Linked DNA regions of Pararhizobium sp. A13. The protein of the gene in region 1 interacts with the protein of each later gene in a pairwise test. Links are inferred from orthologs where the notes say so. Each region holds a gene or a part of one and is shown on either strand. Other genes may lie near its edges. The genes, in order: WI754_RS07130 and WI754_RS15500.

Region 1 (11,527 bases):
AAGGATGTGCTGGCAAAGCTCGAGGATGCCGACCGCAAGAACCCGGCGAGCCAGCTGATCGACGACCTGCCGCTGTTCCAGGTGGCGATCCGACGAGAGGAGCGGATGACGGTCGGCCCGTCCAAGGTGGAAGAGGCTTTGAAAAGCCTCAATCCGGATGATATGACGCCGCGCGAAGCGATGGATGCGCTTTATGCGCTGAAGAAACAACTTGGCAATTCTTGAACGCTACAGTCCTGTGCATTCTCGGACAAAAGGTCTATAGCGCATGCACAAGCAGCGGCTCGTTGAGCCCGCCGGACAGGAACACGGTCGGCATTTGATGACCATACACGACACCTCATTTCCCGATATCCTGAATGTCGCAGCGCTGAGGGCCAAGTGCAGTTTCATCGCTTCAGCGCATGCGGAGCAACGCGACCTGATGCGCCGGGCGTTGCTCGCCGCCTTCAAGCAGGCCAATCTCGACGGCCGTCAAAACGCCCATGAACTGCTCAAGCAGGATGGCAGCGGTCTCAAATGCGCCGAGCGGATTTCCTGGCTGCAGGACCAGCTGATCACCGTCCTGCACGACTTCGTTCTGAACGAGGTTTTCGACGCCGCCAATGCGCAGCCCTGGGCCCGCATCGCCGTTACAGCCGTCGGCGGCTATGGCCGCGGCACGCTGGCGCCTGGCTCGGATATCGATCTTCTCTTCCTGCTGCCGGTGAAGAAGGCCGTCTGGGCCGAGCCGTCGATCGAGTTCATGCTCTATATCCTGTGGGATCTCGGCTTCAAGGTCGGCCACGCCACGCGCACGATCGACGAGTGTGTCCGACTGGCGCGCGGCGATATGACGATCCGCACCGCAATCCTCGAATCGCGCTACATCTGCGGGTCGCGCGAGCTGGCGGACGAACTGGAAACCCGGTTCGACAGCGAAATCGTCAAGAACACCGGTCCGGACTTTATCGCCGCCAAGCTCGCCGAGCGCGACGAGCGCCACCGCAAGGCCGGCGACACGCGCTATCTGGTTGAGCCGAACGTCAAGGAAGGCAAGGGTGGCCTGCGCGACATCCACACGCTGTTCTGGATCGCCAAATATTTCTACCGGGTCAAGGATTCGGCCGACCTGGTCAAACTCGGTGTTCTCTCACGCCAGGAATACGAGCTTTTCCAGAAGTCTGATGATTTTCTCTGGGCGGTACGCTGCCATATGCATTTCCTGACCGGCAAGGCCGAGGAGCGGCTGTCCTTCGACATCCAGCGCGAGATCGCGGAAGCCCTCGGCTATCATGATCACCCCGGCATGACCGCCGTCGAACGCTTCATGAAGCACTATTTCCTGGTGGCAAAGAACGTCGGCGATCTCACCCGCATCTTCTGCGCAGCGCTCGAAGACCAGCAGGCCAAACAGCTTCCGGGGTTCACCGCGGCGCTCAGCCGTTTCACGCACCGTGTCCGCAAGATCGCCGGCACTCTGGAATTCGTCGATGACGGTGGGCGCATCGCGCTCGCGAGCTCTGATATCTTCAAGCGCGATCCGATCAACCTGATCCGCATCTTCCATGTCGCCGATATCAATGGCCTGGAGTTCCATCCGGCCGCCTTGAAGCAGGTGACCCGGTCGCTCGGCCTGATCACTCAGGCCGTGCGCGATAACGAGGAGGCCAACCGGCTCTTCATCTCGATGCTGACTTCGCGCCGCCAGCCGGAGCTGATCCTGCGGCGGATGAACGAGGCCGGCGTGCTCGGCCGCTTCATCCCGGAATTCGGCAAGATCGTCTCGCTGATGCAGTTCAACATGTATCACCACTATACGGTAGACGAGCATCTCCTGCGCGCCGTCGATGTCTTGTCGCGCATCGACCAGGGCCGCGACGAGGAGCTGCATCCGCTTGCCGTCAAGCTGATGCCGAACGTCGAGGATCGTACCGCGCTGTTCGTGGCCGTGCTCCTCCATGACGTTGCCAAGGGGCGCCCCGAGGACCATTCCACCGCCGGTGCCAAGGTTGCGCGCAAACTCTGCCCGCGCTTCGGCCTGACGCCGAAACAGACGGAAACGGTTGCTTGGCTGATCGAGGAGCATCTGACGATGTCGATGGTCGCCCAGACGCGTGATCTCAACGACCGCAAGACGATCATCGATTTCAGCGAAAGGGTGCAGTCGCTCGACCGGTTGAAAATGCTGCTCGTGCTGACGATCGCCGACATCCGTGCCGTCGGCCCGGGCGTGTGGAACGGCTGGAAGGGTCAGCTTCTGCGCACCCTCTACTACGAAACAGAACTGCTCCTCTCCGGCGGCTTTTCCGATCTGCCGCGCAAGGAGCGCGCCGCTCATGCCGCCGACGTGCTCTACAACGCGCTGTCCGACTGGAGCCAGAAGGACCGGAAAACCTATACGAAGCTGCACTACCAGCCGTATCTGCTCTCCGTGCCGCTGGAGGATCAGCTCCGCCACGCCCGCTTCATCCGTGAGGCCGACAAGGCCGGCCGGGCACTGGCGACGATGGTCAGGACCCACCAGTTCCACGCCATCACGGAAATCACCGTGCTGTCGCCCGACCATCCGCGCCTTCTGGCTGTCATCGCCGGCGCCTGTGCCGCGGCCGGCGCCAACATCGTCGACGCGCAGATCTTCACGACGTCCGACGGGCGGGCACTGGACACGATCCTCGTCAACCGCGAATTCCCGAACGATGACGACGAGACGCGCCGCGCCGCCAGCATCGGCAAGATGATCGAGGATGTGTTGTCGGGCAAGAAGCGGCTGCCGGAGGTGATCGCCAGCCGGACCAAGCACCGCAAGCGCAACAAGGCCTTCACGGTGCCGCCGGCCGTCACCATCAGCAACAGCCTCTCCAACAAGTTCACCGTCATCGAGGTGGAATGCCTCGACCGCACCGGCCTCCTGTCGGAGATCACGGCCGTGTTGTCCGACCTTTCGCTCGATATCGCCTCCGCGCACATCACCACCTTCGGCGAGAAGGTCATCGATACCTTTTACGTCACCGACCTCGTCGGCCAGAAGATCACCAATGAGGCCCGCCACAGCAATATCGTGGCCAGGCTGAAGGCCGTCATGTCGGACGAGGCCGACGAGATGAGAGACCGCATGCCGTCGGGCATGATCGCGCCGCAGAACACCCAGCGTCCGGCGGCCGCTCCCAGAAAAACCAAGGCGGATTCATGAGCCTCGTCCGGAAATTCATGACGGTCGGCGGTGCCACGCTCGGCAGCCGCATCTTCGGTTTCGCCCGCGAAACGCTGATGGCGGCAGCCCTCGGCACTGGGCCCATGGCCGACGTCTTCTACGCCGCTTTCCGCTTCCCGAACCTCTTTCGCCGTCTGTTTGCCGAGGGCGCCTTCAATGCCGCCTTCGTGCCGCTCTTTTCCAAAGAGATCGAGGCGAACGGGACTGACGGCGCCAAGCGCTTCTCCGAAGAAGTCTTCGGCGTGCTCTTTTCGGTGCTCTTCATCCTCACCATCGTCATGGAGCTTTCCATGCCGCTTCTGGTGCGCTTCGTCATCGCGCCGGGCTTTGCCGACGATCCGCAGAAGTTCGGCATCACGGTCAGCATGGCGGCGGTGATGTTCCCCTACCTGATGTGCATGTCGCTGACCGCAATGATGAGCGGCATGCTGAACTCGCTGCATCATTTCTTCGCCGCCGCCGTCGCCCCGATCTTCCTCAATGTTGTGATGATCGGTGCGCTGTTCTACGCGCTCTATACCGGCGCCGACCCGTTGGCGACCGCCTGGTATCTGTCCTGGGGTGTGCTGGCGGCCGGCATCCTGCAGCTTGCCGTCGTCTATCTCGGCGTTCTCCACGCCGGCATGAGCATCGGCCTGCGTTTTCCCCGCTTCACGCCCAACGTCAAGCGCCTGCTGATCCTTGCCGTACCTGCCGCGATCACCGGCGGCATCACCCAGATCAACCAGCTGATCGGCCAGGCGATCGCCTCGGCCCAGGACGGCGCCATCGCAGCCTTGCAATATGCCGATCGCATCTATCAGCTGCCGCTCGGCGTCGTCGGCATCGCCGTCGGCGTGGTGCTTCTGCCGGAACTGTCCCGCGCGCTCAAGGGCGGCAATCTGCGCGAAGCCGGAAACCTGCAGAACCGTTCAATCGAATTCGTGCTGTTCCTGACGATCCCGGCGGCTTTCGCGCTCTGGATTCTCTCCGACGAGATCATCCGCGTGCTCTACGAACGCGGCGCCTTCCACCAGCAGAACACCGAGATCGTCGGCTCGATCCTCGCCATTTACGGCATTGGCCTGCCGGCCTTCGTCCTGATCAAGGCGCTGCAACCTGGCTTTTACGCCCGCGAGGACACGAAGACGCCGATGCGCTTTTCCGTCGTCGCCGTCGCCGTCAATTGCGCTGCAGCCCTGACCCTGTTCCCGCGTCTCGGGGCACCCGGCATCGCAATCGCCGAAGCGACGGCCGGTTGGCTCAGCACCGTCCTGCTCTTCGTCACGCTGCTGCGCCGCGGCCATCTCGTTTGGGAATGGGCGCTTATGCGCCGGACAGCTCTTCTCATTGTTTCTGCGGCTATCATGGGTGGGGTGCTTTATTATCTCCGCGACGTCTTTGCGGTATCGCTCGCCTCCGGCGCGTCGCTGTTGACGAAGGTTGCAACGCTCAGCCTGCTGATTGCCGTCTCGATGATCGTCTATTTCGCCGTCGCCTTCCTGATCGGCGGTGCCGATCTCGGCATGATCCGGCGGAATTTGAAGCGGAAAGCCGGCGCCAAACCAGCCCCGCCCGCCGATATCTGAAGGTCGCACCCATGAAGCAGATGATCGCGCGCGTTGCACTTGTCGTCCCGGACTATGATGCGGCCATTGCCTTCTATTGCGATGTGCTCGGCTTCGACGTCTTGGAAGACACCGATCTTGGTAACGGCAAGCGCTGGGTGCTGGTGCGTCCGAAAGGCGCCACGGAAACGGCGCTGCTGCTCGCCAGGGCCGATAGCCTTGAGCAGCAGGCGGCCGTCGGAAACCAGGCGGGCGGCCGGGTCGGCTTCTTTCTGTTCACCGACGATTTCGGCCGTGACCACACGGCGATGCTCGGGGCAGGGGTCCGGTTTCTGGAGGAACCGCGCCGCGAGGCCTATGGAACAGTCGCGGTCTTTGCCGATCCCTTCGGCAATATGTGGGATTTGCTTCAGCCGGTGGCCTGAAGTCGCGCCGCGTCAGGCGCGCCTTGCTGACCGGCGTCTGGCACTGAGAATGCCGCCGCGTGCTCTTCCGCAATGAACCCACTGGCGCCGGGGGCCGGTATCGACGTGAACGATACCGTTGCAATAGCGGCCGATGCCGCCGATGCCCGGCGCCGTTCTCGCTGCGGCGATGATCCTGCTTTCCGACACTCCGGGCACGCGAATATCTGCGGCCTGACACAGTCGGTGCAGCGAACCCCGGCGATGAGCATGGGGGCGGTGACCTGACGTCACCAGCGGGCGCTGTCCGGTTTTCATGGCAATATGCGCCAATATGCCCTCGAGACGGGGAGAAAAGCAGCCCGTCCTGACGGATACTGTCTGGATGGTGTAGGCAGCAGACCTGCTATACGCAGGGAGCTTGACTTTACGCACCCGGCCATCTTTGGCATCGGCCGTGGCAAAGCTGGAAACGGTCAGCAGGCATGCAAGAGCAATCCAGAGCAGGTTACGCATGGCAATCCCCTTGGCATGAGCCCGTTCAACATCCGCTTCCGGATGGGGGCGCACGCAAATGTCGGTTCGCCGCGCGGTTCGATTTGCGCGGTAAAACAGAACGACCTTGGCCACGGTGGCGGGTTGGGAAATTCATCTTAAATGAAGCAATTTTATGAAATTTTCTACCTATACCTCGAAAGTGGTAGCCCGTAATTCGGCCTTCTTTATTAACACGGTAGGAATATTAGAGGATAAAATTCCATCTTGGGCATGAAGAATCAAAGCCTTGCCGCCAGTTTGCGGGCATAGGATCGGCAGGTCGGCTACGTCGTTTGGCGGACGCTTGCGCTGGCGAAAGCCAAAACACCGCGGCTCGCCTCTTGATCACCGCCACACCTGTGTGCATAAGCCCGCCAACAGCAACAGAGGCCGGGCCCTCCACAAGCCCGAATGAGGACACGATGTCAGACTTCAAGCCGCTCGTTTTTTCCGGCGTCCAGCCCACAGGCAATCTCCATCTCGGCAATTATCTCGGCGCGATCCGCAAGTTCGTGGCGCTGCAGGAGAATAACGACTGCATCTATTGCGTCGTCGATCTGCACGCGATCACTGCCCAGCTCGTCCATGAGGACATGCCCAACCAGATTCGCTCGATCGCCGCCGCCTTCATCGCCTCCGGCATCGACCCGAAGAAGCATATCGTCTTCAACCAGTCGGCTGTGCCGCAGCACGCGGAGCTCGCCTGGGTCTTCAATTGCGTCGCCCGCATCGGATGGATGGAACGCATGACGCAGTTCAAGGACAAGTCCGGCGGCAAGAACGCCGAGCAGATGTCGCTTGGCCTGCTTGCCTATCCGAGCCTGATGGCCGCCGACATCCTCGTCTACCGCGGCACGCACGTGCCGGTCGGGGATGACCAGAAGCAGCATCTGGAGCTTGCCCGCGATATCGCGATGAAGTTCAACATCGACTTCATGGAGCATATCCGCAAGACCGACTACGGCGTCGACATCAAGGTCGGCGAAGAGCCGGTGCATGCCTATTTCCCGATGGTCGAGCCGCTGATCGACGGGCCGGCGCCCCGCGTCATGAGCCTGCGCGACGGCACCAAGAAAATGTCGAAATCGGATGCCTCCGACCTGTCGCGCATCAACCTGATGGATGATGCCGATACGATCTCGAAGAAGATCCGTAAGGCAAAGACGGACCCGGATGCATTGCCGGGCGAGGTCGAGGGCCTCAAGGGGCGCGCGGAAGCGGACAACCTCGTCGGCATCTATGCGGCCCTTGCCGACAGGACCAAGAGCCAGGTTCTGGAGGAGTTTGGCGGCCAGCAGTTCTCGGTCTTCAAGCCGGCGTTGGTGGATCTGGCGGTCAACGTTCTCGCGCCGATCTCGGGCGAGATGCGCCGCCTGATGGATGACACGACCCACATCGACGGCATCCTGCGCGATGGCGGCGAACGGGCCCGGGCGCGGGCGGAAGTGACCATGAAACAGGTCCGGGAAATCGTCGGCTTTCTGCAATAATTCGCCGCAAAAGAAACCTTGCAGCCAAAAATATCGGGTGTAAGAGTCCCGCTATGGTTTCAACACGACTCTCAAGACTGGAAGGTCACCGCCGCAAGTTTATGGCGGTAATCGACGATACGCCGGAATGCAGCCGGGCCGTTCACTATGCCGGCATGAGGGCCAAGAATTCCAATGGCGGCATGGTTCTTCTGTACGTCATTGCCGACGGCGATTTCCAGCAATGGCTGGGCGTCGAAGGCATCATGCGGGCAGAAGCGCGTGAAGAGGCCGAGGCAACGCTCGCCAAGATTGCGCAGACGGTGCGCGAGACGATCGGCATCGAGCCCGAAATGGTGATTCGCGAAGGCAGCGCAACCGAGCAGATCTACAGCCTGATCGAGGAAGACCGGGACATCGCGATCCTCGTGCTTGCGGCCGGTTCTGCCAAGGATGGTCCGGGGCCGCTGGTATCCTCGATCGCCGGCAAGACGGCGGCATTTCCGATCCCGGTGACCGTGATACCGGACATTCTGACTGACGCGGAAATCGACGCGCTGAGCTGAAAGCAGCATCAGCCGTTTTCATCCTTCCGGGCCGGAAACGGTCCCTGGCGCATCTTGAAGCCGTTGTTCAAACCGCCTATATTCTTTTGAATAATTCTAAACAGGCTGGTTGAACGTCATCCCGGCCGACGCGGAGAAAGACATGTTCATCCAGACGGAAGCCACCCCGAACCCAGCGACGCTGAAATTCCTGCCCGGCAAGGTGGTGATGGAAAACGGCACGGCGGAGTTCCGCGATGCGGAAGAAGCCGCAGCCGGTTCGGCGCTCGCCTCCCGGCTGTTTATGATTCCCGGCGTCACTGGCGTCTATTTCGGCTACGATTTCATCACCGTGACCAAGGAAGATCAGGAGTGGCAGCATCTGAAGCCGGCCATTCTCGGCTCGATCATGGAGCATTTCATGTCCGGCCAGCCGGTCATGGCGGTGCAGACCCGCGCTGAAGAAAGCGACCAGGACGGCGAGTTCTTCGAGGAAGGCGACGAAACCATCGTCGCGACGATCAAGGAGCTGCTGGAAACCCGCGTGCGCCCCGCCGTTGCCCAGGATGGCGGCGACATTACGTTCAAGGGGTTCCGTGACGGTACGGTGTTCCTCAACATGAAAGGCGCCTGCTCCGGTTGCCCGTCCTCGACGGCGACGCTGAAGCATGGGGTGCAGAACCTGTTGCACCATTTCATTCCCGAAGTGCAGGCGGTCGAGGCCGTCTGAGCGAGCGTAAACCTGTGCCGCGACTATGCGTTAGAGTTCAACATCCATGATCGTTCTGGCCATCGATACGGCTGGGACGGGTTGTTTTGCAGCCGTTTATGACAGCACCGCCGATAAGGTACTGGCATCTGCCGGCGCCGATATCGGCCGTGGTCATGCTGAGCAACTGCTGGCTTTCATCGATCAGGCACTTGCCGAAAGCGGCAAGACCCTTTCTGACATCGATCGCATTGCCGTCACCATCGGTCCCGGCTCCTTCACCGGTATCCGGGTCGGTGTTGCCGCGGCGCGTGGCTTCGCTCTGGCCTTGGGTGTGCCTTCCGTCGGTGTTTCCATCCTCGCAGCGCTTGCCAAATCCGCGGCTGAGAAGCATCCGGGACGGCCGGTCCTTGCCGCAATGGATGCGAAACGTGACGAACTCTATTGCCAGATATTCGAGGCGGCCGGCGCTCCGCGGACCGAGGCGCAGATCGTCGAGCTTGGCGATGCGCGGCACATGTTCGCGGGGTTCGACGGCGTCATCTGCGGCTCCGCCACCCGGCATCTTACCGATGCTCCCTTGCCGGATGTGGCACAGATCGACGTCGCCGATATCGGTACTGTGGCACGGCTTGGTGTCGTTGCCGATCCGTCGCTGGGCAAGCCGAGCCCGCTGTATTTGCGCGGGCCGGACGTGAGGCCGCAGGCCGGCTTTGCCGTGGCGCGGGCGTAAGAGCGTAAGATGTCGCTGACTGACTATTTTATCCGCAAACCCGAGTTCGAAATCGTCACGCTGGAAGCGGACGACCTGCCGAAGGCAGCTGCCATTCACAAGTTGCGCTTCACATCCCCGTGGAGCGATGGCGAACTGCATTCGCTGCTGGTTCAGGATACTGTCTTCGGGTTTATCGCACGCCAGAGCAATGCCTCTGCGCGGCCTTTGACCGGCGGCTTCGTACTGTCGCGCGTCGCCGCCGGCGAGGCGGAAATCCTGACGATCGGCGTCGATCCGCGTTTTTCGCGCCTGGGCCTCGGCTGGCGGCTGATGCGGGCAGCCCTGCGCGAGGCGCGTGATCAGGCGGCAGAGGCGGTCTTCCTCGAAGTCGATGAAACCAATGTTGCTGCCATTGGCCTTTATCGCAAGCTCGGTTTTGTCGATGTCGGCAAAAGACGGGCCTATTATCAGGGTGCCGGTGGCAACAGGACAGCAGCCCTTGTCATGCGCCTCGATCTTGGCTAGCCGTACTGCCTTTGAATGAGGGACGCGCTTGCGCCGCCACGCCGACCAGACGATCAGGGATCGAGATATCTGCCGCACCGCCGTCCGGCTGCGGGCGTGGAGTTTGCGCGCGTGATCAATTGGCTGCGCGTCACGCTCTGCATGACACTGTTGTTTGTCGCGACGCTCGTCCTGCTCCCGATGCAATTGGTCTTTCTCTGGCTGGATACGCCGCGGCGGCGCAGGCTTCCGCGTCTCTGGCACCGAATGGCCTGCCGCCTGGTCGGCATCCGGGTCCGCGTCCACGGCATGCCGGACCGTCAGCGACCGTTGATGCTGGTGTCAAACCATGCGAGCTGGAAGGATATCCTCGTTCTCGGCTCGATCGCCGACGTGGTGTTCGTTGCCAAGTCGGACGTGAAGGCCTGGCCGGTCTTCGGCGTGCTCGCCCGGCTCCAGAAGACGATTTTCATAGAACGCGACCAGAAGCGCACCACCGGCAATCAGGTCAACGAGATCGGCAAGCGGCTGGCCGATGGCGAGATCGTCGTTCTGTTTCCCGAAGGCACGACGTCCGACGGCAACCGGCTGCTCGAAATCAAGACATCGCTGTTCGGCGCCGCGGCGTCCGCCGTGCCGCTGTCCCCGACGGGTGTCGTGCATGTCCAGCCGGTTGCCATCGCCTATACCGGCATTCACGGCATGCCGATGGGACGCTACCACCGGCCGATTGCAGCCTGGCCCGGCGATATCGCGCTGGCACCGCATCTGCTTGGCATCCTTTACGAGGGGGCCGTCGATGTGGACGTTATTTTCGGCGAACAGATCACCTATACGCCGGAGAGCAACCGTAAGGCGGTCAGCCGGCAGGTGGAGAAGAGCATCCGTTCCATGCTGGCGCTCAAGCTGCGCGGCCGCTGAACGCCGAAAGGGCTTCAATTTTGCCCCTCTTTGCTCTATGGAACCGCCCATGACACAGGAAACAGCAGTTTTGTCCGCAAAGCCCGAAATGGCGCTCGAAAGCTCAGCAGTCCGCAAGGTTTTTGTGAAGACCTATGGCTGCCAGATGAACGCCTATGATTCCGACCGGATGACGGACGCGCTGGCAAAGGATGGCTATGTCTCGACCGACGTCATGGAAGACGCCGATCTGGTGCTGCTCAACACCTGTCACATCCGCGAGAAGGCGGCCGAAAAGGTCTATTCGGCGCTTGGCCGCCTGCGCGAGCTGAAGAAGAAAAAGGCAGGCGAAGGCCGCGAAATGATGATCGGCGTCGCCGGCTGTGTCGCCCAGGCGGAGGGTGATGAAATCCTGCGCCGGGCGCCGGCCGTCGATCTCGTCATCGGCCCGCAGACCTATCACCGGCTTCCCGAAGCCCTGAAGCGCGTCAAGCGCGGCGAGCGCGTGCTCGAGACCGACTACGCCATCGAGGACAAGTTCGAGCATCTGCCGGCGCCGGACAAGGCAAAGACCAGGGCAAGGGGCGTCACCGCCTTTTTGACGGTCCAGGAAGGCTGCGACAAGTTCTGCACGTTCTGCGTCGTGCCCTATACGCGCGGCTCGGAAGTCTCCCGCCCGGTCACCCAGATCGTTTCCGAAGCGCAGAGGCTCGTCGATGGCGGCGTGCGCGAAATCACGCTGCTCGGCCAGAACGTCAATGCCTGGCATGGCCCCGGCCCGAATGGCGAAACATGGGGGCTCGGTGAGCTTCTGCACCGTCTGGCGGCGATCGAGGGCCTCGCCCGTTTACGCTACACCACCAGCCACCCGCGCGATATGGACGACAGCCTGATCGCCGCGCATCGCGACCTGCCGCAGCTGATGCCCTATCTGCACCTGCCGATCCAGTCGGGCTCCAACCGTATCCTGAAAGCGATGAACCGGCGCCACACGACGGCGGAGT
Region 2 (12,157 bases), 1.7 Mb from region 1 along the record:
GCCTCGGCCATCAGCGCCCGGATGTTTTCGACGACCTCCCCCCTGGGGTCGGCAGTGACAACCACGTGTTTTGCAACCGGGGTCGGGGACAATTCACTGGCGTCATTGAGGAGAATGGCTCCGCTGTCGGCCTGCGCTTCCGCCGGAAAAACCGGACCTGCGGCGCTTGTCGGAGCAAGAAGCGTGCGGCCGGCATAAAGCCCGATGCCTGCGGATACCCCTGCCAACAGCGCGCGCCGTGTCAAATGCCCCATGAATTCCCTGCCCCTTGCCCCGATTGCCCATCTGGGAATCACGTCTGTAACGGTGCAACGACAGGATTAATTCGCGGACGAACAAATTCAATGGCAAAGAAAAACCGGGCGACAGGATCGCCCGGTTTTCATCTTGACATGGAGGAACCGTTACTCTTCCGTTGCAGCGGGCGGCTCGCCTTCCGGCACGTCCGACCCGGCCGCAATCTCGTCTTCCTCATCGGATTCCGGCTCGCTGATCCGCTCGACCGAGACGACCTTCTCGTCCTTGGCTGTCGAGAAGATCGTCACACCCTTGGTCGCGCGGCTGGCAAGGCGGATGCCGTTGACAGGCACGCGGATCAGCTGGCCGCCATCCGACACCAACATGATCTGATCGTTGTCTTCGACCGGGAAGGCTGCGACGAGTTCGCCGATTTCGCCCGTCTTCGACGTGTCCGTCGCGCGGATGCCCTTGCCACCGCGGCCGGAGGTGCGGAAATCGTAGGTGGACGACCGCTTGCCGAATCCCTTGACCGAGACCGTCAGCACGAACTGTTCGCGCGCCTTCAGTTCCTCGTAACGGGCCTCGTCAAGTTGACCTTCCTCAGTCACCTCTTCGCCGACCAGAGCGATTTCCTCGTCTTCGCCGGTTGCCGCGCGCCGTTCTGCCGCGGCGCGCTTCAGGTAGGCAGCGCGTTCCCAAGGCTCGGCACCGACATGGCCGACGATGGTCATCGAGATGATCCTGTCGTTTTCACCGAGCGAGATGCCGCGGACGCCGATCGAGTTTCGGCCCGCGAAGACGCGCACATCATCGACTGGGAACCGGATGCACTGGCCGAGAGCCGTCGTTAGAAGGACGTCGTCCTGATCGGTACAGGTCTCGACGGAGAGGATTTCATCACCCTCCTCCTCGAGCTTCATGGCGATCTTGCCGTTGCGGTTGACCTGGACGAAATCCGACAGCTTGTTGCGGCGAACCGTGCCGCGGGTGGTCGAGAACATCACGTCGAGGTTTTCCCAAGTGCTCTCGTCCTCAGGCAGCGGCATGATCGTGGTGATGCGTTCGCCGGCTTCGAGTGGCAGCATGTTGATCAGTGCCTTGCCGCGCGACTGCGGCGTTCCGATCGGCAGACGCCAGACCTTCTCCTTGTAGACGATGCCACGCGAGGAGAAGAACAGGATCGGCGTGTGCGTGTTGGCGACGAAAAGCCTCGTCACGAAATCCTCGTCGCGCGTCGCCATGCCGGAGCGGCCCTTGCCGCCGCGACGCTGCGCCCGGTAGGTCGTCAGCGGCACCCGCTTGATATAGCCGAGGTGGGACACGGTGATGACCATGTCTTCCTGGGCGATCAGATCCTCATCGTCCATGTCCGGACCGCCTTCGACGATCTCGGTGCGGCGCGGCGTGCCGAATTCGTCGCGCACGGCTATAAGCTCGTCCTTCACGATCGTCATGATGCGGACGCGCGAGGAGAGGATGTCCAGATAATCGCTGATCTCGGTGCCGATCTTGTTGAGTTCGTCGCCGATTTCGTCACGTCCAAGCGCCGTCAGGCGGGCGAGACGAAGTTCAAGGATCGCCCTCGCCTGCTCTTCCGACAGGTTGTAGGTGAGGTCCTCATTGATCCGGTGGCGCGGATCGTCGATCAGCCGGATCAGGCTCTCGACATCGGAGGCAGGCCAGCGGCGCGTCATCAATTGCTCGCGGGCGGTCTGCGGATCCGGCGCCTCGCGGATCAGCTTGATGATCTCGTCGATATTGGCAACCGCAATGGCGAGACCGACCAGAACGTGCGCGCGCTCACGCGCCTTGCGCAGCAGGTACTTCGTGCGCCGGCTGATGACTTCCTCGCGGAAGGCCACGAAGGCGCGCAGCATGTCGAGCAGCGTCATCTGCTCCGGCTTGCCGCCGTTCAGCGCCACCATGTTGCAGCCGAAGGAGGTCTGCAGCGGCGTGTAGCGATAAAGCTGGTTGAGGATGACCTCCGCATTGGCGTCGCGCTTGAGTTCGACGACGACGCGGTAGCCCTGGCGGTCGGATTCGTCGCGCAGGTCGGAAATGCCCTCGATGCGCTTGTCCTTGACCAGTTCTGCCATCTTCTCGATCATCGTCGCCTTGTTCACCTGATAGGGAACTTCGGTGATGATGATCTGTTCGCGATCGCCGCGCATCGGTTCGATGGTGGCGCGGCCGCGCATGATGACCGAGCCGCGGCCCGTCTCATAGGCCGAGCGGATGCCGGAGCGGCCAAGGATGAAGGCGCCGGTCGGGAAGTCCGGTCCGGGAATGATCTCCATCAATTGCGGCAGTTCGAGCGCCGGATCGTCGATCAGCGCGATGCAGCCGTTGATGACTTCCATCAGGTTGTGCGGCGGGATGTTCGTCGCCATGCCGACCGCGATGCCGCCTGCGCCATTGACCAGCAGATTCGGGAACTTGGCCGGAACGACCGAGGGTTCGTTCAGCGTACCGTCATAGTTGTCGCGGAAATCGACCGTTTCCTTGTCGAGGTCGTCGAGCAGCGCATGCGCTGCCTTCTGCAGCCGGCATTCCGTGTAGCGTTCGGCCGCCGGTGGATCGCCGTCGATGGAGCCGAAATTGCCCTGACCGTCGATCAGCGGCAGACGCAACGACCAAGGCTGCGCCATGCGCGCCAGGGCGTCGTAAATCGCCATGTTGCCGTGCGGGTGGTATTTACCCATCACGTCACCGGTGACGCGGGCGCATTTGACGTATTTCTTGTTCCAGTCGATGCCGAGTTCGCTCATCCCCCAGAGGATGCGGCGGTGAACCGGCTTCAGACCGTCGCGGACATCGGGAAGAGCGCGGCTGACGATGACGCTCATGGCGTAATCGAGATACGACCGCTGCATTTCCTCCATGATGGAAATAGGCTCGATGCCTGGTGGATTCTTGCCGCCGCCGGGTGTGGTTTGTTCAGTCAATTTCGATCACGATCTTTGTTCAGAATCAGACAGATTTTTATAGCCGAATGCATTGGCGAGCGCCAATTTCGGGGCCGGGTTTTGAACAGCCTTTTAGGCTCTTCGGCGCTATGGATGGCATTTGCAAGGCAAAAGCGAAGGAACGGTCCGAAACGGCTCTTTCCTTCGTCGATCCGGTCGCCTAACAATCCATGAGACGGCGATCATAAACAAGGCCGCGACGGGGACATCGGATGTCACACTTCGACCTTCTGATCAATGCGCTGACCACCATTCTGGTCACCATCGATCCACCCGGCCTCGCGCCGATCTTCCTCAGCCTGACCACGGGCATGAGCCGCCAACAACGGTTCCTTGTGGCGCGCCGCGGCACGCTGATCGCCTTCTTCATTCTCTCGGCCTTTGCCCTGTTCGGCAACGGCATCCTTTCGCTGTTGGGCATTTCGATCGGCGCGTTCCGGATCGCCGGCGGCCTGTTGCTCTTCTGGATCGCCTTCGAGATGATCTTCGAGAAAAGAAATGAGCGGAAGGAAAAAACCGGCGAAGCGGCCATCACCCGCGACCACATTCACAATATCGCAGTGTTTCCGCTGGCATTGCCCCTGATTGCCGGTCCCGGCGCGATCTCGGCGACGATCCTTTTGTCGGGATCCCTCTCCGCCACCATCGACAGGGCTCAGCTCATTCTCGTTATCGCCTTCTGTCTGGCCCTTCTCTTTGCCGCACTCGTCATTGCCGAGCGCATCGACAGGTTTCTCGGCGTCACCGGCCGCGCCATCCTGACACGACTGCTCGGCGTCATTCTGGCGGCTCTCGCCGTCCAGTTCGTCGTCGATGGCGTGAAGTCGGCTTTCGCGTGAGGCAGTCACGCCTCACCCCTGACGCAAGAAGGCCCGGTTTCCCGGGCCTTCTTTTGTTGTGCCGCAATTGGCAGAATCAGAACGGAATGTCGTCGTCCATGTCGCGTGAAAAGTTTCCGCCGCCCCCGCTGGAGCGGCCCGAAGGCGCAGACGCCGGACGATCGTAGTCGTCGCCGTAATTGCCGGAGCTTCCGCCGAGATTGCCGCCACCGTAGTCCGAGCCGCCACGACCGGCGCCGGCACCAGCGCCACCGCCGTCGCGGCCGTCGAGCATCGTCAGCGTCGAGTTGAAGCCCTGCAGCACCACTTCCGTCGAATAGCGATCCTGGCCGTCCTTGTCCTGCCATTTGCGGGTCTGCAGCGCGCCTTCGATATAAACCTTGGCGCCCTTCTTCAGATATTGCTCGGCAACCTTGCAGAGGCCCTCGTTGAAGATCACCACGCGGTGCCACTCGGTCTTTTCCTTGCGCTCGCCGGAATTGCGGTCGCGCCAGGTTTCCGACGTCGCGATGTTCAGGTTGGCGATCGGCCGGCCGTCCTGCGTGCGCCGGATTTCCGGGTCGGCCCCGAGGTTTCCGATCAAAATCACCTTGTTGACACTACCCGCCATCTTGCTTTTCCTGTTATCCCGCCCGGCATCGCTGCCCGGCCACCAAAATTTAGAGCGCGCACTTTAGCGGCTGACAGCTCACCATACGCCCCTTTGCATCCCGTCATCCACAACAGATTTTGAAGTTTGTTCTTTATTTGTTCTAGTAAACTCGTAATATCCTGTCAACCGACTCGGGAAAGCCAGCCTGTTTTTCGCATTGCGCCTCGACATGCGCTATGCCGTACTTAAATAGGAGCTTTCAATGGACTTACAAAGCTGGACACGATGAGCGAACTCAAGACCATTTCCATCCGCGGCGCGCGCGAGCACAATCTGAAGGGCATTGACCTTGACCTGCCGCGCAACAAGCTGATCGTCATGACCGGCCTGTCCGGTTCCGGAAAATCGTCGCTCGCTTTCGACACGATCTATGCGGAAGGCCAGCGCCGCTATGTCGAGAGTCTCTCGGCCTATGCCCGTCAGTTCCTCGAGATGATGCAGAAGCCGGATGTCGACCAGATCGACGGGCTGTCACCGGCGATCTCGATCGAGCAGAAAACGACCTCGCGCAATCCGCGCTCGACGGTCGGCACGGTCACCGAAATCTACGACTATATGCGCCTGCTGTTTGCCCGCGTCGGCGTGCCCTATTCTCCAGCCACCGGCCTGCCGATCGAAAGCCAGACGGTCAGCCAGATGGTCGATCGTGTCATCGATTTCGGTGAGGGAACACGGCTCTATATCCTGGCTCCGATCGTGCGCGGCCGCAAGGGCGAGTATAAGAAAGAGCTTGCCGAGCTGATGAAGAAGGGCTTTCAGCGCGTCAAGATCGACGGGCAGTTCTACGAGATCGCCGAGGCGCCGACGCTCGACAAGAAGTACAAGCACGACATCGACGTCGTCGTCGACCGCGTCGTCGTGCGCCCCGACCTGACGGCGCGTCTGGCCGACAGTCTCGAAACCTGCCTGACGCTCGCCGACGGCCTGGCCATCGCCGAATTCGCCGACAAGCCGCTGCCGCCGGAAGAGACGGCCGCGGGGGGCTCTGCCAACAAGTCGCTGAACGAGACGCACGAGCGCGTTCTGTTCTCCGAAAAATTCGCATGCCCCGTGTCCGGTTTCACAATTTCGGAGATCGAGCCGCGGCTGTTTTCGTTCAACAATCCGTTCGGTGCCTGCCCGACCTGCGACGGTCTTGGCAGCCAGCAGAAGATCGATGAGGCGCTGATCGTTCCGGAACCCGACCGGACATTGAAGAACGGTGCCATCGCGCCCTGGGCCAAGTCCTCGTCGCCCTACTACAATCAGACGCTCGAAGCCCTCGGCAAGGCGTTTGGCTTCAAGCTGTCAAACAAATGGAGCGATCTGTCCGACGAAGCCAGGCATGCGATCCTGCAGGGCACCGACGAAAAGATCAGTTTCCATTACGAGGACGGTGCGCGGTCCTACAACACCACCAAGACCTTCGAAGGCATCGTACCCAACCTGGAGCGGCGCTGGAAGGAGACCGACAGTGCCTGGGCACGCGAGGAAATCGAGCGCTACATGTCGGCGGCGCCCTGCCCTGCCTGCGACGGTTTCCGCCTGAAACCGGAAGCGTTAGCGGTCAAGATCGACAAGCTGCATATCGGCGAAGTGACCGATATGTCGATCCGCGTTGCGCGCGACTGGTTCGAGACACTGCCGGGCCATATGAATGCCAAGCAGAACGAGATCGCCGTTCGCATCCTGAAAGAAATCCGCGAGCGGCTGCGCTTCCTCAACGATGTGGGCCTGGAATATCTCAGCCTCTCGCGCAATTCTGGGACGCTGTCGGGCGGCGAAAGCCAGCGTATCCGGCTGGCCTCGCAGATCGGTTCGGGCCTGACCGGCGTGCTCTACGTGCTCGACGAGCCGTCGATCGGCCTGCATCAGCGCGACAATGCCCGGCTGCTCGAGACGCTTCGGCATCTGCGCGACATCGGCAATACGGTGATCGTCGTCGAGCACGACGAGGATGCGATCCTGACTTCCGACTATGTCGTGGATATCGGACCCGCCGCCGGCATCCATGGCGGCGAGGTGGTCGCGCAAGGCGCGCCGTCCGACATCATCGCCAATCCGAACTCGCTGACCGGAAGATATCTTTCCGGCGAACTTTCGGTCGCCGTGCCGTCCGAACGGCGCAAACTGAAGAAGAAAAAGGAAATCACGGTTGTCGGCGCCCGCGCCAACAATCTGAAGAACGTCACGGCCTCGATCCCGCTCGGCATCTTCACCGCGGTCACCGGCGTATCGGGCGGCGGCAAGTCAACTTTCCTGATCGAGACGCTCTACAAGGCGGCCGCACGCCGCATCATGGGCGCGCGCGAAAATCCGGCGGAACACGACCGGATCGACGGTTTCGAACACATCGACAAGGTGATCGACATCGACCAGTCGCCGATCGGCCGCACGCCGCGCTCCAATCCGGCGACCTACACCGGCGCCTTCACCCCGATTCGCGACTGGTTTGCCGGCCTGCCGGAGGCAAAAGCGCGCGGCTACCAGCCTGGTCGTTTCTCCTTCAATGTCAAGGGTGGCCGCTGCGAGGCCTGCCAGGGCGACGGCGTCATCAAGATCGAGATGCACTTCCTGCCGGATGTCTATGTCACCTGCGATGTCTGCCACGGCAAACGCTACAATCGCGAGACGCTCGATGTGCATTTCAAGGGCAAATCGATCGCCGATGTGCTCGACATGACGGTCGAAGAAGGAGTCGAGTTCTTCGCCGCCGTTCCGGCCGTGCGCGACAAGCTGATCACGCTCAACCAGGTCGGCCTCGGCTACATCAAGGTCGGTCAGCAGGCCAACACGCTCTCGGGCGGCGAGGCGCAGCGCGTCAAGCTTGCCAAGGAGCTGTCGAAGCGTTCGACCGGGCGCACGCTCTATATTCTGGATGAACCAACAACTGGATTGCATTTCCATGATGTAGCCAAACTTCTTGAAGTTCTGCATGAACTCGTCAATCAGGGCAATTCGGTCGTCGTCATCGAGCACAATCTCGAGGTCATCAAGACCGCCGACTGGGTGATCGATTTCGGCCCCGAAGGTGGCGACGGCGGCGGCGAGGTCATTGCAGCAGGAACGCCAGAGGACATCGTCAAGGAAAAGCGGTCGCATACCGGGGCCTTCTTGAAGGAGCTGTTGGAAAGACGCCCGATCCGTAAGGCGGAAGCGGCGGAGTAAAAGGTAACGCGAGGGGGAGACAGCATGACCAAATCAGGCACGATCCGCTGCGGCATCGGCGGCTGGACCTTCGATCCTTGGGAGGGGACGTTCTATCCGGAAACGCTGTCGAAGAAGCGGCAGCTGGAATATGCCAGCCGGCAGCTGAAGGTCATCGAGGTCAACGGCACCTATTACAGCTCGCAGAAGCCGGAAACCTTTGCCAAATGGGCGGCCGAAGTGCCGGAGGATTTTGTCTTTTCCCTGAAAGCCAGCCGCTTTGCCACCAACAAGAAGGTGCTGGGCGAGGCGGGTGAATCGATCAGCCGATTTCTTGGCCAGGGGCTGACGGAGTTGGGGCCGCGTCTCGGCCCGATCCTGTGGCAATTCATGCCGACCAAGAAATTCGATGCCGATGATTTCGGTGCCTTTCTGGCACTGCTGCCGGAGAAGCAGGATGGCTTGACGCTGCGGCACGTCGTTGAAGTGCGCCATCCCTCGTTCCGGACGCCGGAATTCATCGCGCTGCTGGCAAGATACAATGTCGCGGTGGTCTGCGCCGATCACGCCGAATACCCGATGATCGCCGATGTCACTTCGGATTTCGTCTATGCGCGCCTGCAAACCGGTAGCGATGATGTCGAGACTTGCTACGATGAAAAGCGGCTCGATCTCTGGGCCGATCGGCTAAAGAACTGGGCTTCAGGCGGCGTGGTTGACGAGCTGGAGTTCGGCGCTCCCTCGCACAAGCCTGAAAAGAAACCCCGCGATGTCTTTGCCTTCTTCATCACCGAAGGCAAGGTCAATGCGCCGAATGGCGCGCGGGCACTGCAGAAGCGGGTGGACTGATCAGACCGAAAGCGGTTCGATTGCCGCTGCGAGGTCTTCCGCCGTCAGCCCCTCGCCTGCTTTGGCGCCGGCTCGTCCATGACGCCAGACACCGGCGGCGGCCGCCTCGAAGGCTGGCATGCCCTGCACCAGATGCGCGCCGACAATACCGGCAAGCGTATCTCCCGATCCTGCCGTCGCCAGCCACGGCGGCGCATTGGTGTTGATTGCAGCGCGGCCGTCGGGCGCGGCGATCACCGTATCTGCGCCCTTGTAGACGACGACGCCACGACTGCGTTTGGCGGCGGCAATGGCGCGGTCTACCTTGGAAAGGGCTTTATCGGCCTCGATATCCGGAAACAGCCGGGCGAACTCGCCCTCATGCGGTGTCATGACCAGGCGCGTTTCACCCTTTGCGTAGGCCTTGAAGAGCGACGCGGGGTCGTCCTTGAAAGCCGTGATGCCATCGGCATCGAGCACCAGTTTTCGCCCCGCGAGCATCAGGGCGTACCGCCGCGCCCTCTCCAGATCGCCAAATCCCGGGCCAAGCACGAAGGCGCTGATGCGTTTGTCGGCCAGCCAGTGCGAGAGGTCGTCTTCATCCTCGATCTGTTTCAACATCACCGCCGTCAGATGAGACGCATTGGCTTGCAGGGCCGCGGCGGGCGAGGCGATCGTCACCAATCCGGCCCCCGCCCTCAGTCCGGCGACCGCCGATAGCCGCGCGGCGCCTGTCGAAAGCGGGCCGCCCGAAAAAACCGCAAGGTGCCCGCGTTTGAATTTATGCGCGGCCGGGTCCAGGGCAAAGGCGTGCTCCCGCCAGAGATGCGGGCTGTTTTCGCAAAGCGTGCCTGCACGAGCACGCAGGATGCGCTCGGGGATGCCGATGTCGAACACCTCCAGCGTGCCGCAAAGCATCCGCCCCGGTGTCAGCAGATGTCCCGGCTTCCGGGCCACGAACGTGACCGTGTGACGGGCGTGAAAACTTGCTCCCAGCACCTGTCCGCTGCGGCCGTCGACACCGGAGGGCAGATCGACGGCGATGACCGGAAGATCCTGGCTCTCTACCGCCCGCATCACGCTTGCCGCCTCCGGCGGAACAGCGCGTGAAAGACCCGCTCCGAACAAAGCGTCGATGACGACGTCTCCGGCAATCGGGCCATAGTCCGCAAGCGGTTTCACCGCAACGCCGCAGCCCGCGTAGGCACGCGCTGCATCGCCTTTCAAGGCCGCCGGATTGCCCAAGGCATGGACTTCGACATCCGCGCCGCTGCCGCGCAAGGCGGCGGCGGCGATATAGCCATCCCCGCCATTGTTGCCGGGACCGCACAGGACGACAAACCGCAAGGCACCGGGATAAAGCCGCAAGGCCGCCGCCGAAACGGCCGTTCCGGCGGATGTCATCAGGCTGAAACTGTTGATCCCCGAGCGAGCCGCATCGGCATCGATCGCGGTCATTTCGGCGGGCGTAACGATGGCGTCGTTTCTAAAAGCTGGCATGGCCTCAAAATGCCCTGCTGGCGAAGCGCCTGCAAGGCTAAAACACGAACAGCAAATGTTTATTTTTTATGCATTTGCACATATTTAGCGCTTATCTATGCCGCTTAATACGGCCCTCAAACAAGCAACGCGCCCGCGATGACCAGCGACATACAAAAATTCATAAAAAATAGGCAAAAGGCGCTGTTTATTCTGAAGAAACAGCTATGATCGTCTCTGTTGGAGGAGTTTTCGTCCAAAACGGCATCGCATTTGCCATATCTGGCATGTAAAATGCATATTGAGGGCAAGCGGGCATAAGCCTGCTATAACGGGAGAAGCGGAGAGACATTTTCTCATGAAAAAGATCGAAGCGATCATAAAGCCTTTCAAGCTTGACGAAGTGAAGGAAGCCCTTCAGGAGGTTGGCCTGCAGGGTATCACCGTCACGGAAGCGAAGGGCTTTGGACGCCAGAAGGGCCACACGGAACTTTACCGTGGGGCAGAATACGTTGTTGATTTTCTCCCGAAGGTGAAAGTCGAAGTCGTGCTGGCAGACGAGAACGCCGAAGCCGTGATCGAGGCCATTCGAAACGCCGCCCAGACCGGGCGTATTGGTGATGGAAAGATTTTCGTCTCCAATATCGAAGAGGTCATTCGAATCCGCACCGGTGAGACAGGCATCGACGCCATCTGATCCGCCTGGCCGTTCGGTCCGGGCTACTACCTCGTCATCTCAAGAGAGGGACTTTCAAAAAATGACGACTGCAAATGATATCCTTAAGCAAATCAAGGATAACGACGTCAAGTTCGTGGATTTGCGCTTCACCGACCCCAAGGGCAAGCTGCAGCACGTAACGATGGACGTATCCTGTGTTGATGAGGACATGTTCGCCGATGGCGTGATGTTCGACGGTTCGTCGATCGGCGGCTGGAAGGCCATCAACGAGTCCGACATGGTGCTGATGCCCGATCCGGCAACCGTGCACATGGACCCCTTCTTCGCACAGTCAACGATGGTCATCGTCTGCGACATTCTCGATCCGGTCTCCGGCGAAGCCTATAACCGCGACCCACGCGGCATTGCCAAGAAGGCCGAAGCCTACCTCAAGGCTTCCGGCATCGGCGACACCGTCTTCGTCGGCCCCGAGCCGGAGTTCTTTGTCTTTGACGACGTGAAGTACAAGGCTGACCCGTACAACACAGGCTTCAAGCTCGACTCGTCCGAACTGCCGTCCAACGACGACACCGACTACGAGACCGGCAACCTCGGCCACCGTCCGCGCGTCAAGGGCGGTTATTTCCCGGTTCCGCCGGTCGACAGCTGCCAGGATATGCGCTCCGAAATGCTGACGGTGCTGACCGAAATGGGCGTCACCGTCGAAAAGCAGCACCACGAAGTGGCCGCTGCCCAGCACGAACTCGGCGTGAAGTTCGACACCCTGGTGCGCAACGCCGACAAGATCCAGATCTACAAGTACGTCGTGCACCAGGTCGCCAATGCTTATGGCAAGACGGCAACCTTCATGCCGAAGCCGATCTTCGGCGACAACGGCTCGGGCATGCACGTGCACCAGTCGATCTGGAAGGACGGCAAGCCGACCTTCGCCGGCGACGAATATGCCGGCCTGTCGGAAACCTGCCTCTTTTACATCGGCGGCATCATCAAGCATGCCAAGGCGATCAACGCCTTCACCAACCCGACGACGAACTCCTACAAGCGTCTGGTGCCGGGTTATGAAGCGCCGGTTCTGCTGGCCTACTCCGCCCGCAACCGCTCTGCCTCGTGCCGTATCCCATTCGGTACCGGTCCGAAGTCGAAGCGTGTCGAAGTTCGCTTCCCCGACCCGCTGGCAAACCCCTATCTCGGCTTTGCCGCCATGCTGATGGCCGGCCTCGACGGCATCAAGAACAAGATCCACCCCGGCAAGGCCATGGACAAGGATCTCTACGACCTGCCGCCGAAAGAACTGAAGAAGATCCCGACCGTCTGCGGTTCGCTGCGCGAAGCGCTCGAAAACCTCGAC

The links.
Region 2: the proteins of WI754_RS07130 (region 1) and WI754_RS15500 interact in binary tests that used the Escherichia coli proteins (3 or more experiments, as listed by UniProt). The link is inferred for Pararhizobium sp. A13 from one-to-one orthologs.

What each region holds. Positions count from the first base shown.
Region 1 is NZ_CP149510.1:1,480,898-1,492,424, forward strand. Bases 1-3,372 are described here. They hold WI754_RS07130 ([protein-PII] uridylyltransferase), read left to right. Parts: upstream 1-322; coding sequence 323-3,172; downstream 3,173-3,372. Other genes in these bases: mutS (DNA mismatch repair protein MutS), read left to right, coding at 1-225; murJ (murein biosynthesis integral membrane protein MurJ), read left to right, coding at 3,169-3,372. In the rest of the region: more of murJ, read left to right, coding at 3,373-4,761; WI754_RS07140 (VOC family protein), read left to right, coding at 4,773-5,165; WI754_RS07145 (D-Ala-D-Ala carboxypeptidase family metallohydrolase), read right to left, coding at 5,178-5,660; trpS (tryptophan--tRNA ligase), read left to right, coding at 6,104-7,171; WI754_RS07155 (universal stress protein), read left to right, coding at 7,225-7,716; WI754_RS07160 (NifU family protein), read left to right, coding at 7,859-8,425; tRNA (adenosine(37)-N6)-threonylcarbamoyltransferase complex dimerization subunit type 1 TsaB, read left to right, coding at 8,472-9,137; WI754_RS07170 (N-acetyltransferase), read left to right, coding at 9,147-9,644; WI754_RS07175 (lysophospholipid acyltransferase family protein), read left to right, coding at 9,756-10,544; tRNA (N6-isopentenyl adenosine(37)-C2)-methylthiotransferase MiaB, read left to right, coding at 10,594-11,527.
Region 2 is NZ_CP149510.1:3,141,947-3,154,103, reverse strand. The notes cover bases 9,383-12,157. They hold WI754_RS15500 (P-II family nitrogen regulator), read left to right. Parts: upstream 9,383-10,488; coding sequence 10,489-10,827; downstream 10,828-12,157. Other genes in these bases: glnA (type I glutamate--ammonia ligase), read left to right, coding at 10,889-12,157; WI754_RS15505 (NAD(P)H-hydrate dehydratase), read right to left, coding at 9,383-10,151. In the rest of the region: WI754_RS15535 (FAD-binding protein), read right to left, coding at 1-254; gyrA (DNA gyrase subunit A), read right to left, coding at 405-3,185; WI754_RS15525 (MarC family protein), read left to right, coding at 3,419-4,045; WI754_RS15520 (single-stranded DNA-binding protein), read right to left, coding at 4,122-4,655; excinuclease ABC subunit UvrA, read left to right, coding at 4,923-7,844; WI754_RS15510 (DUF72 domain-containing protein), read left to right, coding at 7,869-8,672; more of WI754_RS15505, read right to left, coding at 8,673-9,382. UniProt on the Escherichia coli protein: P-II indirectly controls the transcription of the glutamine synthetase gene (glnA). P-II prevents NR-II-catalyzed conversion of NR-I to NR-I-phosphate, the transcriptional activator of GlnA. When P-II is uridylylated to P-II-UMP, these events are reversed.